Regions from separate parts of the Peribacillus sp. NPDC055009 genome, predicted to be linked through region 2. Evidence: riboswitches for the same ligand, from Rfam matches in the RefSeq annotation. Region 2 holds a riboswitch; each other region holds the start of a gene.
What was found. Region 2 has a riboswitch for cobalamin ahead of ACWF5P_RS07300 (ribonucleoside-diphosphate reductase subunit alpha). Riboswitches for the same ligand answer to the same signal wherever they lie in the genome.
Positions count from the first base shown of each region.

Region 1: linked by a shared signal. The riboswitch ahead of ACWF5P_RS06135 (helical backbone metal receptor) and the one ahead of ACWF5P_RS07300 (ribonucleoside-diphosphate reductase subunit alpha) in region 2 are both predicted to bind cobalamin.
Region 3: linked by a shared signal. The riboswitch ahead of metE (5-methyltetrahydropteroyltriglutamate--homocysteine S-methyltransferase) and the one ahead of ACWF5P_RS07300 (ribonucleoside-diphosphate reductase subunit alpha) in region 2 are both predicted to bind cobalamin.

Region 1 covers NZ_JBSGVZ010000002.1:477,622-481,890, reverse strand. The annotation lists partial or broken gene ACWF5P_RS06150 (acyltransferase family protein) at 1-691, shown strand, start outside; tRNA gene ACWF5P_RS06145 (tRNA-Arg) at 869-942, opposite strand; gene ACWF5P_RS06140 (polysaccharide deacetylase family protein) at 1,170-2,018, shown strand; cobalamin riboswitch at 2,105-2,279, shown strand; gene ACWF5P_RS06135 (helical backbone metal receptor) at 2,437-3,408, shown strand; gene ACWF5P_RS06130 (FecCD family ABC transporter permease) at 3,371-4,269, shown strand, end outside.
Region 2 covers NZ_JBSGVZ010000003.1:224,765-229,033, forward strand. The annotation lists gene ACWF5P_RS07285 (SulP family inorganic anion transporter) at 1-815, shown strand, start outside; gene ACWF5P_RS07290 (hypothetical protein) at 901-1,047, shown strand; gene ACWF5P_RS07295 (manganese-dependent inorganic pyrophosphatase) at 1,142-2,071, opposite strand; cobalamin riboswitch at 2,364-2,544, shown strand; gene ACWF5P_RS07300 (ribonucleoside-diphosphate reductase subunit alpha) at 2,683-4,269, shown strand, end outside.
Region 3 covers NZ_JBSGVZ010000036.1:12,256-16,524, reverse strand. The annotation lists gene ACWF5P_RS26700 (aminopeptidase) at 1-668, opposite strand, end outside; gene bcp (thioredoxin-dependent thiol peroxidase) at 680-1,150, opposite strand; gene ACWF5P_RS26690 (potassium channel family protein) at 1,213-1,632, opposite strand; cobalamin riboswitch at 1,877-2,069, shown strand; gene metE (5-methyltetrahydropteroyltriglutamate--homocysteine S-methyltransferase) at 2,216-4,269, shown strand, end outside.

The DNA of each region.
Region 1 (4,269 bases), on a different contig from region 2:
CAGTAACCAAGGGTTGAAGGAAAGTGACTTGAAAATTGGGGAATATGGCGAAACTGAAAATTACGATGCTACAATTGCCCTGATCGGCAGTTCCCATTCAGAGCATTGGTTAGGTGCCATTTTAGAAGCAACAAAAGATGATAATTATCGTGTATTGAATATGACTCGTTCAGGTACACGTTTTTCAACAGGTTATGCGGATGATGATTTGAAAGGTATCTGGGTCAATAATGTTCTCGATTATCTAAAGGATTCAGATGTAGATCTTGTCATTTCTCACGCCACAGCTTCTGATTCACCTAATAATAAAATACAACAACAAATGGTTGATCAGCTGCAGTATGTTAAAGATGAATATGGTATTGAAGTGTTAGCGGTTCGTGATGATCCAAGATATAGTTTTAATGTACTGGAATCATTAGAAACACATGGAATAGATGAAACAACAAAAAAAATGAATTCAGTAGATAATCAGAAAGACGAAAGCTTTTGGAGACAATTTGAAAAAGAGAATAAATCATTGCATAAAATTGACTTAACAGATTACTTTAAAGTGAACGGTAAATTTCAGCCCATTATTGGTAATGTTATAATTTACCGGGACAATAGGCATTTAACGAATACTTATTCTGAAAGTTTCGGACCTATTTTTGATGAAAAAATCAACGAGATAGGCTTAGATAGAAAGTAAGTATAGCTAAAGGGAGTTTTGTTTGGGTCTATTGGTTATCTGTATATAAAAAATCTGAGTTCTGTGTTTTACAGGGCTCGGATTTTTTTTATGAACTTGTTTAACCGCCCCATAAATCACAGAAAAAAACCCTGTTACTACGCGGAAGAACCGCATTGTAACAGGGTTTTTAGTTAGCGTCCCAGATAGGAATCGAACCTACGACCTACAGCTTAGGAGGCTGTCGCTCTATCCTGCTGAGCTACTGGGACATATAAAAAAGTCGACGACTTATTTATTATATTTCTTATAGGCAAACTTTTCAAGCTAATAGCACATACTTATGAAAAAAAATCCTCATAAATGCTTAACAGGTCACTAAGCTCTCGTCTTTCCCTTTTTTCATTTAATGGAATACTTTATTAATCACTAGTTTTCTGGTACTATTTTACTATAAAAAATTAGGAGAATGATAGTGGGGAAATATAGAGTGTTAAGGATGGTTGCATTGCTGGGGATTTTGATTTTACCTGCATGCTCACAAGAGATTTTAGAAGGTATAGGCACAAAGACAGCTGCACCGATTGCGGAAGATGACATCGAAGTGGTCGAAGCGGCGGATAATGGGGCAGGGCAGGAATTGGAGGGCCAGATCGATACGGGAGACTGGATAACGGCCGAGCCCGCCGTCCAGCTTCCAATCTTGATGTATCACAGCATTTCTGAAGGTAATCGCCTTCGGGTTCCAAGTGAGGAATTCCGGTCACAGATGGCTTGGCTTCGGGAGAATGGCTACTATACATTATCTCCTGAAGAGGCATTCCTCGTTTTAACCGAGAATCGGATGCCAAGTGAGAAGTGTGTCTGGCTTACTTTTGATGATGGCTATACAGATAACTTCACGGAGGCTTTCCCGATATTAAAAGAAAATGATATGAAAGCAACTGTCTTCATGATCGGGAAGTCCATTGATAAAGGTCATCACCTGACTGAAAATCAAATGATGGAGATGAGCAGGAATGGGATTTCGATCGAAAGCCATACTATCAACCATTTGGAGCTGAACCGCATGACGGCAGAGCAGCAAGAAGCTGAAATGGTCCAGTCTAAGAAGCTATTCGACCGTATTCTCGACCAGGACACGACAGTGCTTTCCTACCCGGTTGGCCGGTATAACGAAGAGACTCTCAGGCTGTCAGATGAAGCCGGATACAAGATGGCAGTCACTACCGAACCTGGGGGAGCTTCAAGGGAACAAGGGATGCATGCCTTGCATCGAGTTCGGATTTCACCCGGTTTATCAGTCGATGGGTTTGCTTCGTTGATTGAAAATGCTTCAAATCATTGAGTGTGGAAGGGTCATTTCGAACCTGTTCAGAAAAATCATATAATAATCGATTCTTACATGGTGTATAATGAAGGCAATGAAAATTATATACATATGAACGATTTGGTGTCGTAATGACTTAAAAGGGAAGCTGGTGAAATGCCAGCGCGGTCCCGCCACTGTATATGGGAGCTGACGGCTGTGTACCACTGTATGAAATATGGGAAGGTGCCGTTGACGATGACCATGAGCCAGGAGACCTGCCAAAATTCGTACACCTGTAACCTACGCGGATGGGAAGGTGTGTGGCAGACCCTAAGAAGTCCGTAATGATATTGTTGCCATACAAGCACCTTCCGTTTAACGGGAGGTGCTTTTTGTTTTGGGGCATCTTCCGGGATTATTGGGTGAAAGAAATTAAATAAAAAGATTGTGGGGAATGAAAATGAAGAAAATTTTTGGTCTGATATTGTTGATGTTGCTTACTGCAGGCATGATGGTCGGCTGCAGTGGAGCTACTGATGAAGGAAAAGAAAAGCAGCAAACGAAACATGCTCAACACGAAGCTTTCCCGATTACGATTAAAGATGCAACTGGGGAAAAAGTAACGATAGAAGAAAAACCGAAGAAAATCGTTTCGTTAATACCAAGTAATACGGAAGTGGTCTTTGCACTTGGGTTGGGTAAAAAGGTCATTGGTGTTTCCGATAATGATAATTACCCGGAAGAAACGAAAGAAATTGAAAAAGTTGGCGGAATGGAAATGAACACGGAGCTGATTGTCTCCATGAAGCCTGACCTTGTTCTTGCCCATGCATCAAGTGCCCATAATTCGAATGAGGGTTTACAGCAGCTTAAGGATGCTGGAATAGATGTCCTCGTAGTCAATGATGCACAAAGCTTTGACCAAGTCTATGAGTCTATTGAAATGATTGGACAGGCAACGGGTGAACATGACAAGGCAAACGAAATCGTTGCGGATATGAAAACGAAGCTTAAGGATATCGAGGAAAAGGCCAAATCCGTAAAGGAAGAGGATAGGAAGACCGTTTTAGTGGAAGTTTCGCCTTCACCGGAAATATACACACCGGGAAAAAATACTTTCATGAATGAGATGCTTACTATTATTTCAGCGGATAATGCTGCTGCTGACTTGGACGGTTGGGCAAAGATTGATGAAGAGTCGATGATTGCTGCAAATCCTGATGTCATCATTACAACTTATGGTTATTATACGAAAGATTCAGCAAATGAAGTGAAGGGCCGAAAAGGATGGCAAGACGTAAATGCTGTTAAGAATGGCCAAGTCTTTGATGTCCATTCTGACTTGGTGACCCGTTCCGGTCCACGCTTGATAGAGGGAGTAGAGGAACTTGCCAAATCAGTCTATCCGAACCAATTTAACAACTAAATGGACGTTTGCCTATTTGATTGCGTTTTTAATTTTGTTATTCGCAATGACGGTAGGCATTTCCTTTGGTTCGGTGTCAGTACCGATTCCCGTACTTTTACAAATAATCGGCAAGGAGATCTTTCATTTGCCGATTTCCGCTGATCCGGATGTGATGCTGACGAATATCGTGATGAACATCCGCTTGCCGCGTGTGTTGCTTGCGGGGTTGGTCGGGGCATCGCTGGCGATTGCGGGTGCGGCATTTCAGGGGCTGCTCCGGAACCCGCTCGCTGATCCTTACACATTAGGTATTTCATCAGGAGCATCGGTCGGCGCCGTATTGACAATATTCTTGAATATATCACTGCCGTTCATCGGTTTATACACTCTTCCGGCATTGAGCATTTTATGCTCAGTGCTCACGATGCTCTGCGTATTGACTTTTGCAAAAAAAATGGATCGATCGATGAAAGTGGAAACGATCATTTTAACGGGAATCATTTTCAGTTCGTTTTTAAGTGCCTTCATTTCATTGATGATTGCGCTGACGGGTGATGAATTAAGACAAATCATCGGCTGGCTGATGGGAAGCGTTTCAATGCGCGGATGGAATTATATTGCAATCATTTTGCCGTTTTTTATCATTGGTTCGTTGATCTTGATCATGAATACAAGCGAATTGAATGCGATGACTTTCGGGGAAGACCGGGCAAAACACTTAGGTGTGAATGTTAAGCGGCGGAAAATGTGGATCTTGATAGCCGGTTCGACATTGACAGGGGCAGCGGTAGCCGTTTCAGGGGCGATTGGCTTTGTAGGATTGGTCATTCCTCATTTTGTCCGAAAGATATGGGGACCTGATCATAAACATTTGCTTCC
Region 2 (4,269 bases):
AAACTTTGGCGATCATTTTCCCTTATTCCATTGCCCTTGCGTTTGTTGGGCTGCTTGAATCGTTATTGACAGCTCAAATTGTCGATGAGATGACTGACACGGATAGTAATAAAAATAGGGAAGCCAAAGGCCAGGGGATTTCGAATATAATCGCCGGATGTTTTGGAGGCATGGCAGGATGTGCGATGATTGGCCAATCCGGTATCAACATTAAATCAGGTGGAAGGGGCCGGCTCTCGACATTTGTAGCGGGAGCATTCCTTATGATATTAATCGTGGTATTGAATGATGTCCTTATTAAAATACCGATGGCTGCACTTGTCGCGGTCATGATCATGGTTTCAATCGGGACATTTGACTGGTCTTCCCTAAAGAGGCTCACTAAAACTCCTAAGTCGGATGCAGCCGTGATGATCGTGACGGTCCTTATTGTTCTTTATACACATGACTTATCAAAAGGCGTATTTGCCGGAGTGCTTTTGAGCATGATTTTCTTCTCGGCTAAAATTTCTAAAGTGGCAGCAGAGAAAACGGAAGATATCCAGGCTAAGAAAATCACTTATCGTATCAGCGGACAAATATTTTTTGCTTCTGTCCAGGACTTTGTTTCGAAGTTTGACTTCAAGGAAAAAGCCGATGCAATCGTCATCGACTTCTCCCATTCCAAGATCTGGGATGCTTCAGCAGTCGGTGCTGTTGATACGGTTATCCTTAAATATCAGCTTCTGGGAATACCTGTCCAAGTCCAAGGGCTCGATGAAGAAAGTTCGTCATTGCTTGAAAAACTCGCCACCTCAGAAAGTAAAATATCTTGAAGAAGTAACATTCTGCTGAATAGAAACTTTTCAAACCGACAAAATAGATAACATGAATCAATTCCTTTTGAAAGGAGCGAAAAGCATGACACCCGAGCAGGATTATACAGCAGCAAATCTGTCACCGGTTTTATTGAATGAACTGAAAAGCTTTGAAAGCAAACTAGGCGAGGAAGCCAATAAAGAATTGATTGTCATCGCCTATGAAAAAGAAAAGGAAGCCTTGAATTAAGAAAAAAGACTCAAACATCCTTAATGGATGGTTGAGTCTTTTTTTGCATGTACAATAAATGGATGCCCAAATAATGAGCATCCCTTTTCCTTTATTACTTGCTGAATACGTCCGTTAAGACCGGAACGATTTGTTTTTTACGCGATACAACGCCTTCTAAGACGGCGATGTTGTTGTTTAATGAAACGTCGTATGCTTTTTCCACTGCATAAGCCGCTTTACCAAGAGCCAAGGCAACAGAATCATTAGTCAAGATATCCGTTACGACGAATAGGAATAAGTCCAATTCCTTGACAGCGATTACCGCTTCAATCGCCGCTTCCAATTCAGCTTGCTTAGCAAGGACTTCGTTTGGATCCACAGCATTTACTTGTGCAATCTCCACTTTAGCCAATCCCATGGAAAATTCCTTTGCATCAAGTGTGATGAGCTGGGCGATCGTTTTGTCGCTCAAGTCAGCTCCCGCCTTCAACATTTCCAAGCCATATGTTTCAGCGTCGACTCCCGCAATGGCAGCCAATTCCATAGCTGCTGCAACGTCTTGCTCCGTGCATGTAGGTGATTTGAACAATAAAGAATCGGAAATGATGGCAGACAGCATAAGACCTGCGATTGCTTTAGGAACTTCAATGCCGTTTTCTTTATAAATTTTATTTAAAATGGTTGCCGTACAGCCAACTGGTTCCGCACGGTAATATAAAGGATCGCTCGTTTCGAAGTTAGCGATACGGTGGTGGTCGATAACTTCCAACACACGGACTTGGTCAATATCTTCAGCACTTTGCTGGCGTTCGTTATGATCGACCAAGATTACGCCATCAGCTTCCCCTGCAACTTTTTCCACAAGACGGGGAGCATCGAATTTGAATTGGTCCAATGCATATTGAGTTTCACCATTCACTTCACCCAGACGAACTGGTTCAGCGTTGATACCTAACTGCTTTTTCAGATCTGCATAAGCGATTGCTGAACAGATTGTGTCTGTATCCGGGTTTTTATGTCCAAAAACTAATACTTTTTCCAAGATTTTATCCCCTTTTTCATAAATATTTTTCCGCGAATCCCCTCACCGCAATAAGGGAGAGCCACCTTTACTAGACACTTTATTTTAACACAAAATCCCGTAAAATCAGCGCTTGAATTATCCATTCCCCAATAAAATCTTTCATTCCTTCACCCTCTGCCATCACTTTGTCAATAGATAAGGGTTGGTTTTTTTCAAATATATTAGTTGAATTATCATCGTATATGGCTTACGATAATATAAGCAGAAATACTAGATATTGATTACATAATCTATACCAATAACTATATATAGAATTTTTATAATCCAAGGTGCCAGTGATGGCTGAAAAGGGAATCCGGTGTAAACCCGGAACTGTCCCCGCAACTGTAAATGTGACGAAATGAGAAACCCACTGTATAGCTCTCTATACGGGAAGGACTCAAAGTAGGATGATCATGAGTCAGGAGACCTGCCTTGAATTTTTGACGTTTCTTATTCTTCGGGGATTGAGATGATGAAACGATAGTATAACGGCTATTTTTTCATGGCTCTTTTATTCTATCGTTTGATCCGCTCAATTCTTTGGGCGGTTTTTTTATTTTAGCGGAAGTTAACAAGGAGGATTATTAATGACTCAAACATATAACTCTACCATAAGTGAAAATGAAACAGAAAAGAAATCCATCCAGCTTGAGATGTTATCGAAGGAATTCGAAGGCCGTCTCGATATGGAAAAGTTCAAAAAGCGTTTTACAAAATGGCTTGATCGCAAAAGTGACTCAACCGAAGAACAGGCATCAAAAAAACTGATTCAGCTCGCTCTTGAGGGTGTGGATATCGATGCTCCGGATTGGACATTCGTTGCTGCAGCAGAACTGTTGAATACAATGTATAGGGATGCACAAGCCAATCGAGGTTATGCAGGCAAGAGTTATGGCCCATTCTATGAGCTGATCACAGAACTCTCCCAGCTTTCGGAAGGTCAGCGTTATCCAATTTACAAGCCAGAACTGCTATCTTCATATACAAAAGCGGAAATTGAGGAATTGGGCTCGGTGATCGACCCGGAAAAAGATAAATTATTCTCATACATAGGCATCTACTTATTGAACGACCGCTATCTGGCCCGCCCAAAAAAGGACAAGGTCTACGAACTGCCGCAAGAACGTTTCATGATCATCGCGATGGAAATCATGCGAATGGAAAAAACGGAGCACCGCCTGCAACTTATAAAAGAAGCATACTGGGCCATGTCCAACCTTTATATGACCGTTGCGACTCCTACACTCTCCAATGCTGGGAAAACACATGGACAGTTAAGCTCTTGCTTTATCGACGCGATTGAAGATTCCATTGATGGCATCTATCTATCAAACTACGATGCAGCAAAAGTATCTAAATTCGGCGGCGGTGTCGGCCTTTACGTTGGTAAGGTTCGCTCGCTTGGTTCTGATATCCGGGGTTTCTCTGGAAATAGTTCCGGCACGACTCCCTGGATTCGACTATTCAACCAGACAGCTGTAAGTGTCGATCAATTGGGGCAACGTAAAGGTGCCATCGCGATTTACTTGGATGCCTGGCATAAAGATATCATGAGCTTCCTCGATTTGAAGACACAAAACGGGGATGACAGATTAAAAGCCCATGATATATTTACAGGCGTTTGCATACCGGATTTATTCATGGAGGCTGTACGCGACAGAAAAGAATGGTATCTTTTCGATCCGCATACCGTTAAGCAAACCCTTGGATTTTCACTTGAAGATCTTTATGACGAGAAGAAAGGCGAAGGAAGCTTCAGGAAACATTATGCACTTGCTGTCGAGGCCGCAGAAAATGGCACGCTTCCAAACTACAGCTTTGAAAAAATCAATGCGATGGACATCATGAAAAGCATCATGATTTCTCAATTAGAAGAAGGCGTACCGTATATGTTCTACCGCGATGAAGTGAATCGGAAGAATCCCAATAAACATAAAGGTATGATTTATTGTTCCAACCTTTGTACGGAGATTGCCCAAAACCTAAGCCCTTCGACGATCACGGATGAATATGAAACAGAAGATGGAGATGTTGTTGTGGTTCGTAAAAGCGGCGATTTCGTTGTCTGCAACCTTTCATCCATTAACTTGCCACGGGCGGTGGGCAGCGATGTTTTGGAAAGATTGATTCCCATTCAGATCCGTATGCTGGACAATGTCATTGATGTGAATAAT
Region 3 (4,269 bases), on a different contig from region 2:
TCTTTTATGGGTGCCGTAAACACTTCCCCATCAGGTAAATTCTTTTTTCCGGCACATATGACGGCCGGCATACCTTTGATGGAAAAGGTCAAATCTGTTCCTGGCGAAACGATCCTGACTATGTCAGTTCGTTCCATCAATTGTTTTAAAGGTTTCAAGGCCGTCTCCATTTTCCCGTAATCCATGTTGCATACATTCAAAAGAAAATCTTCGTACCTGTCGAAGGTCATGCCGGCTTTTTGCGCTGATGCGTTGGTGGGATAATTAAGCAAGACCCAACGTCGGTTGTTTACATAGAAAAGAGTGGGGGAATTCATAGCCTCCCCCTGAAGACGGTGCCTCTCGATGGGAACATCGGTCATTTCCACATCGTTTTCTTCCCCGGTGATGATGATTACCGCATCGATATCCTTATATTTCTTCAAGGCCCATTGCGAAGAGGTGTCAAGTTGTTCCTTTACATTCCCTTGTAACAGGTGGCGGCTTATTTCATCGTCTTCGAGTTCTACATATGGATAAGCACCCACTCTGTATATTTCATCAATCAGCTCTTTCAATAATGGTTTCGTATTGATATTCCCCCGTATGAGGATTCTCTCTTTTGGCTGTAATTGTATCGAATGATGAATCAGCCTGGCTGCAAGCTTCGTTATTCGCTCATCCTTCATCTGCCTGTCCCTTATTTTTCGAGGTCGCGAAGAGTTTGAAGAGCTTCTTCGACATGGCCTTTGACCTTTACTTTACGCCATTCTTTGACTACCATACCAGCCTTATCAATCAGGAAAGTTGAACGTTCAATGCCCATATACTCCTTGCCGAAGTTCTTTTTCAATTGCCACACATCAAATGATTCAGCCGCTTCATGATTTTCATCAGCCAGCAGCAGAAAAGGCAATCCATGTTTTTCGATGAATTTTTCATGACGTGCAGCTGGGTCTGGGCTGATTCCAATGATGACCGCGTTCAATTCCTCAAATTGCTCATTATGGTCCCGGAAATCACAGGCCTCCGTCGTGCAACCTGGCGTCATGTCTTTTGGATAAAAATATAAAACAATATATTTCCCCTTAAAATCCGATAGGGACACCATTTCACCATTGTTTGCAGGGAGCTTGAAATCAGGTGCTTTTTCTCCAATTTTAACAGTCATATTGAACCCTCCATTTCTTTCATTATGGTAAGAGTACCCAATAATCGAAAGAAACACAACTTTCATTTATCCTTCCTATCTTTGTGCTCCAAATCGATCACCGTCCGGATCACGAACGCTGCCGGCAGTGTATAACCGATGAAAGCCTGAATCGTAGCTATCATCCTGCCCATTCCAATCGGGGCTATATCTCCATACCCTACAGAAAACATCGTCATCGCACTAAAATAAAAAGAAGTCTTCAACTGTTCATAGAAAGTGCCATCCAATCGATTGCCCATATCAAGAATCACCGAATGATTCTGAAGTTCGTATAATAAATAAATCAGTGCAAATCCAACTAATATCGTCGCATATAAATTGCCAAGCCACAGCATATCCTCCAGAGAAAACTTCTTTCCTCCCGACTCGACAAGAAATAACGTACGAATGCTCATCACCATGCAAAAAATGATTCCTGCAATCAAGATGTAGAAAGTCATCCCCCACGCCCCATTTCAAAACGCCACTTCCTCTATACATACTCCCTGTCCAAACAATATATTCTTTTTTAGGAACAGACCTCATCCTTATCACCCACACACCTTATAACCGGATACTTTTCCTGAATCGTTTTTCCATGTTGACCCTTTTGGTCGGATATGTTAAGATTGTCTAAATTTTTATAATAGTTTTTATTTTATAAATTTTTAACCTGCAAACAGTTATCAAGGCAGGTTTTGTCAAATTTCATATGTGGAAATAGGTTCCTAGTTTTTAATTAGGATTAAAAGGGAAGTCCGGTGTAATTCCGGGACGGTCCCGCCACTGTAATGGGAGTGTTAGCGCCATCCAATATGCCACTGATCAACGGATCGGGAAGGCCCGCCGCTAATGTTAATCCCTAAGTCAGGAGACCTGCCTATTTCGACAACACTGTTTTAACCTACGGGAGATAGGGAGGTGTTAGGGACCTTATAATTGTAAGGGGCATTTTGCATGCCTCTTTATTTTAAGCATTTCTAACCATCTCTTTTGACGGTTAGGAATGCTTTTTTTATTGCTCAATTAAATGAATATAGGAGGATGGGAATATTGAAAAGCAGTAGTTTGGGTTACCCTCGAATCGGGGAAGATCGTGAATGGAAACGTACATTGGAAGCTTACTGGTCCGGTAAAATCGATGAAGCAGAATTTACGGCACAACTAAAAGCCATCCGTTTAGGCAACTTACAAAAACAGAAGAAACGAGGCATTGATATCATTCCTGTCAACGACTTCACTTTCTATGATCAAATGCTCGATATGTCCGTAATGTTCGGTCTTGTTCCTGAACGTTATTCAGCCTATGAAAGCGGAAGCGTTCCCCTTTCCGTTTATTATTCAATGGCTCGCGGAAACAATGATGAAGTCGCTTCCGAAATGACGAAATGGTTCAATACGAACTATCACTATATTGTCCCTGAATTAAAGGTGCCACAGCTGACGTTAACGGAAAATAAACCACTTGCAGCATATCGGGAAGCCAAGGAAAAGCTAGGAATTGAAACAAAGCCCGTGTTGATCGGTCCTTATACTTTCATCTCCCTTTCCAAAGGCTTCAAAAAACAAGATATCCCTGGCATCATCCTGAGCCTGCTTCCCCTATACACGCAAATCCTCCGGGAGTTGGAGCAAGAAGGCGTGAAGTGGGTTCAAATGGACGAACCTTCACTTGTTTCATCGATTTCCAAAGAAGATATGCAAACTGTTACTTACCTCTATGAAAAACTGAATGAAGCAGCACCAAACCTGAACATCATGCTACAAACATACTTTGATGCCGTGGAACATTACCAGGAAGTCATCGAATTACAAGTCCAAGGAATCGGTCTTGATTTTGTACATGACAAAGGGAGGAATCTAAGCAACCTGGAAGCATTCGGCTTTCCGAAGGACAAAGTGCTTGCTGCAGGTTTGATTGACGGAAAAAACATTTGGCTTTCTGATTTATCGAAAAAAATCCAATTGATCGAGACTCTTAAGACAATGGTAGCCGAAGACCGAATCTGGCTTCAGCCCTCTTGTTCCTTGCTTCATGTCCCGGTGACCGTTCGTAATGAAACCGCCCTATCAAACGAAGTGAAAGAGGCCCTTGCTTTCGCTGATGAGAAACTCGAGGAAATCACACTCTTGGTCAAAGGGAATAATCAAGGCTTTGAAGCAATCGCCGAGAAAGTCGATGCAAATAAATTCACGCTTCAAACGTTAGCAAGTTCAAATGCCCGGAATCACGGAACTGTAAAATCCAATGTCGAAAAGGTTAAAACCAGGACCGCCGGCCGTCAGCTTCCATTTAAAGAGCGTTACCAAAAACAACAGGCATTTTTCAAATTGCCTTTTCTTCCTTCGACTACGATCGGCAGCTTTCCGCAGACATTTGATGTTAAACAAGCACGCGGGAAATTCAAAAGAGGAGAATGGACCGCTTCGCAATATGAAACATTCGTTAACGAAGAAATCGGCAGGTGGATCGAAATCCAAGAAGAAATCGGTTTGGATGTCCTTGTTCATGGGGAATTCGAACGAACGGATATGGTTGAATACTTCGGCCATAAGTTAGGTGGATTCGTCTTTTTAGAAAAGGGGTGGGTACAATCCTATGGATCCCGCTGTGTGAAACCGCCAGTCATCTACGGCGACATCCATTTCATCGAACCGATGACAGTCAGGAAAAGTGTATACGCACAATCACTGACGAAGAAGACGGTAAAGGGAATGCTTACAGGTCCTGTTACGATTTTGAACTGGTCATTTGTCCGTGATGATATTTCCAGGGAGAATGTATGCTATCAGCTGGCACTCGCTTTGGAAAAAGAAGTCATTGCATTGGAATCCGCTGGAATCAAAATGATTCAGGTCGATGAGCCTGCACTTAGAGAAGGTCTGCCATTGAAAAAAAGCGATCGCGACGAATATTTGAACTGGGCTGTGAATTCGTTCTTGATATCGACATCAAGCGTGGAGGATACAACCCAAATTCATACGCATATGTGCTATTGCGACTTCAACAGTTTCATGGATGTCATCTCCTCCCTCGACGCCGATGTAATTTCCATCGAAACATCCCGCAGTCATGGGGAGCTTGCTTCCGCATTCGA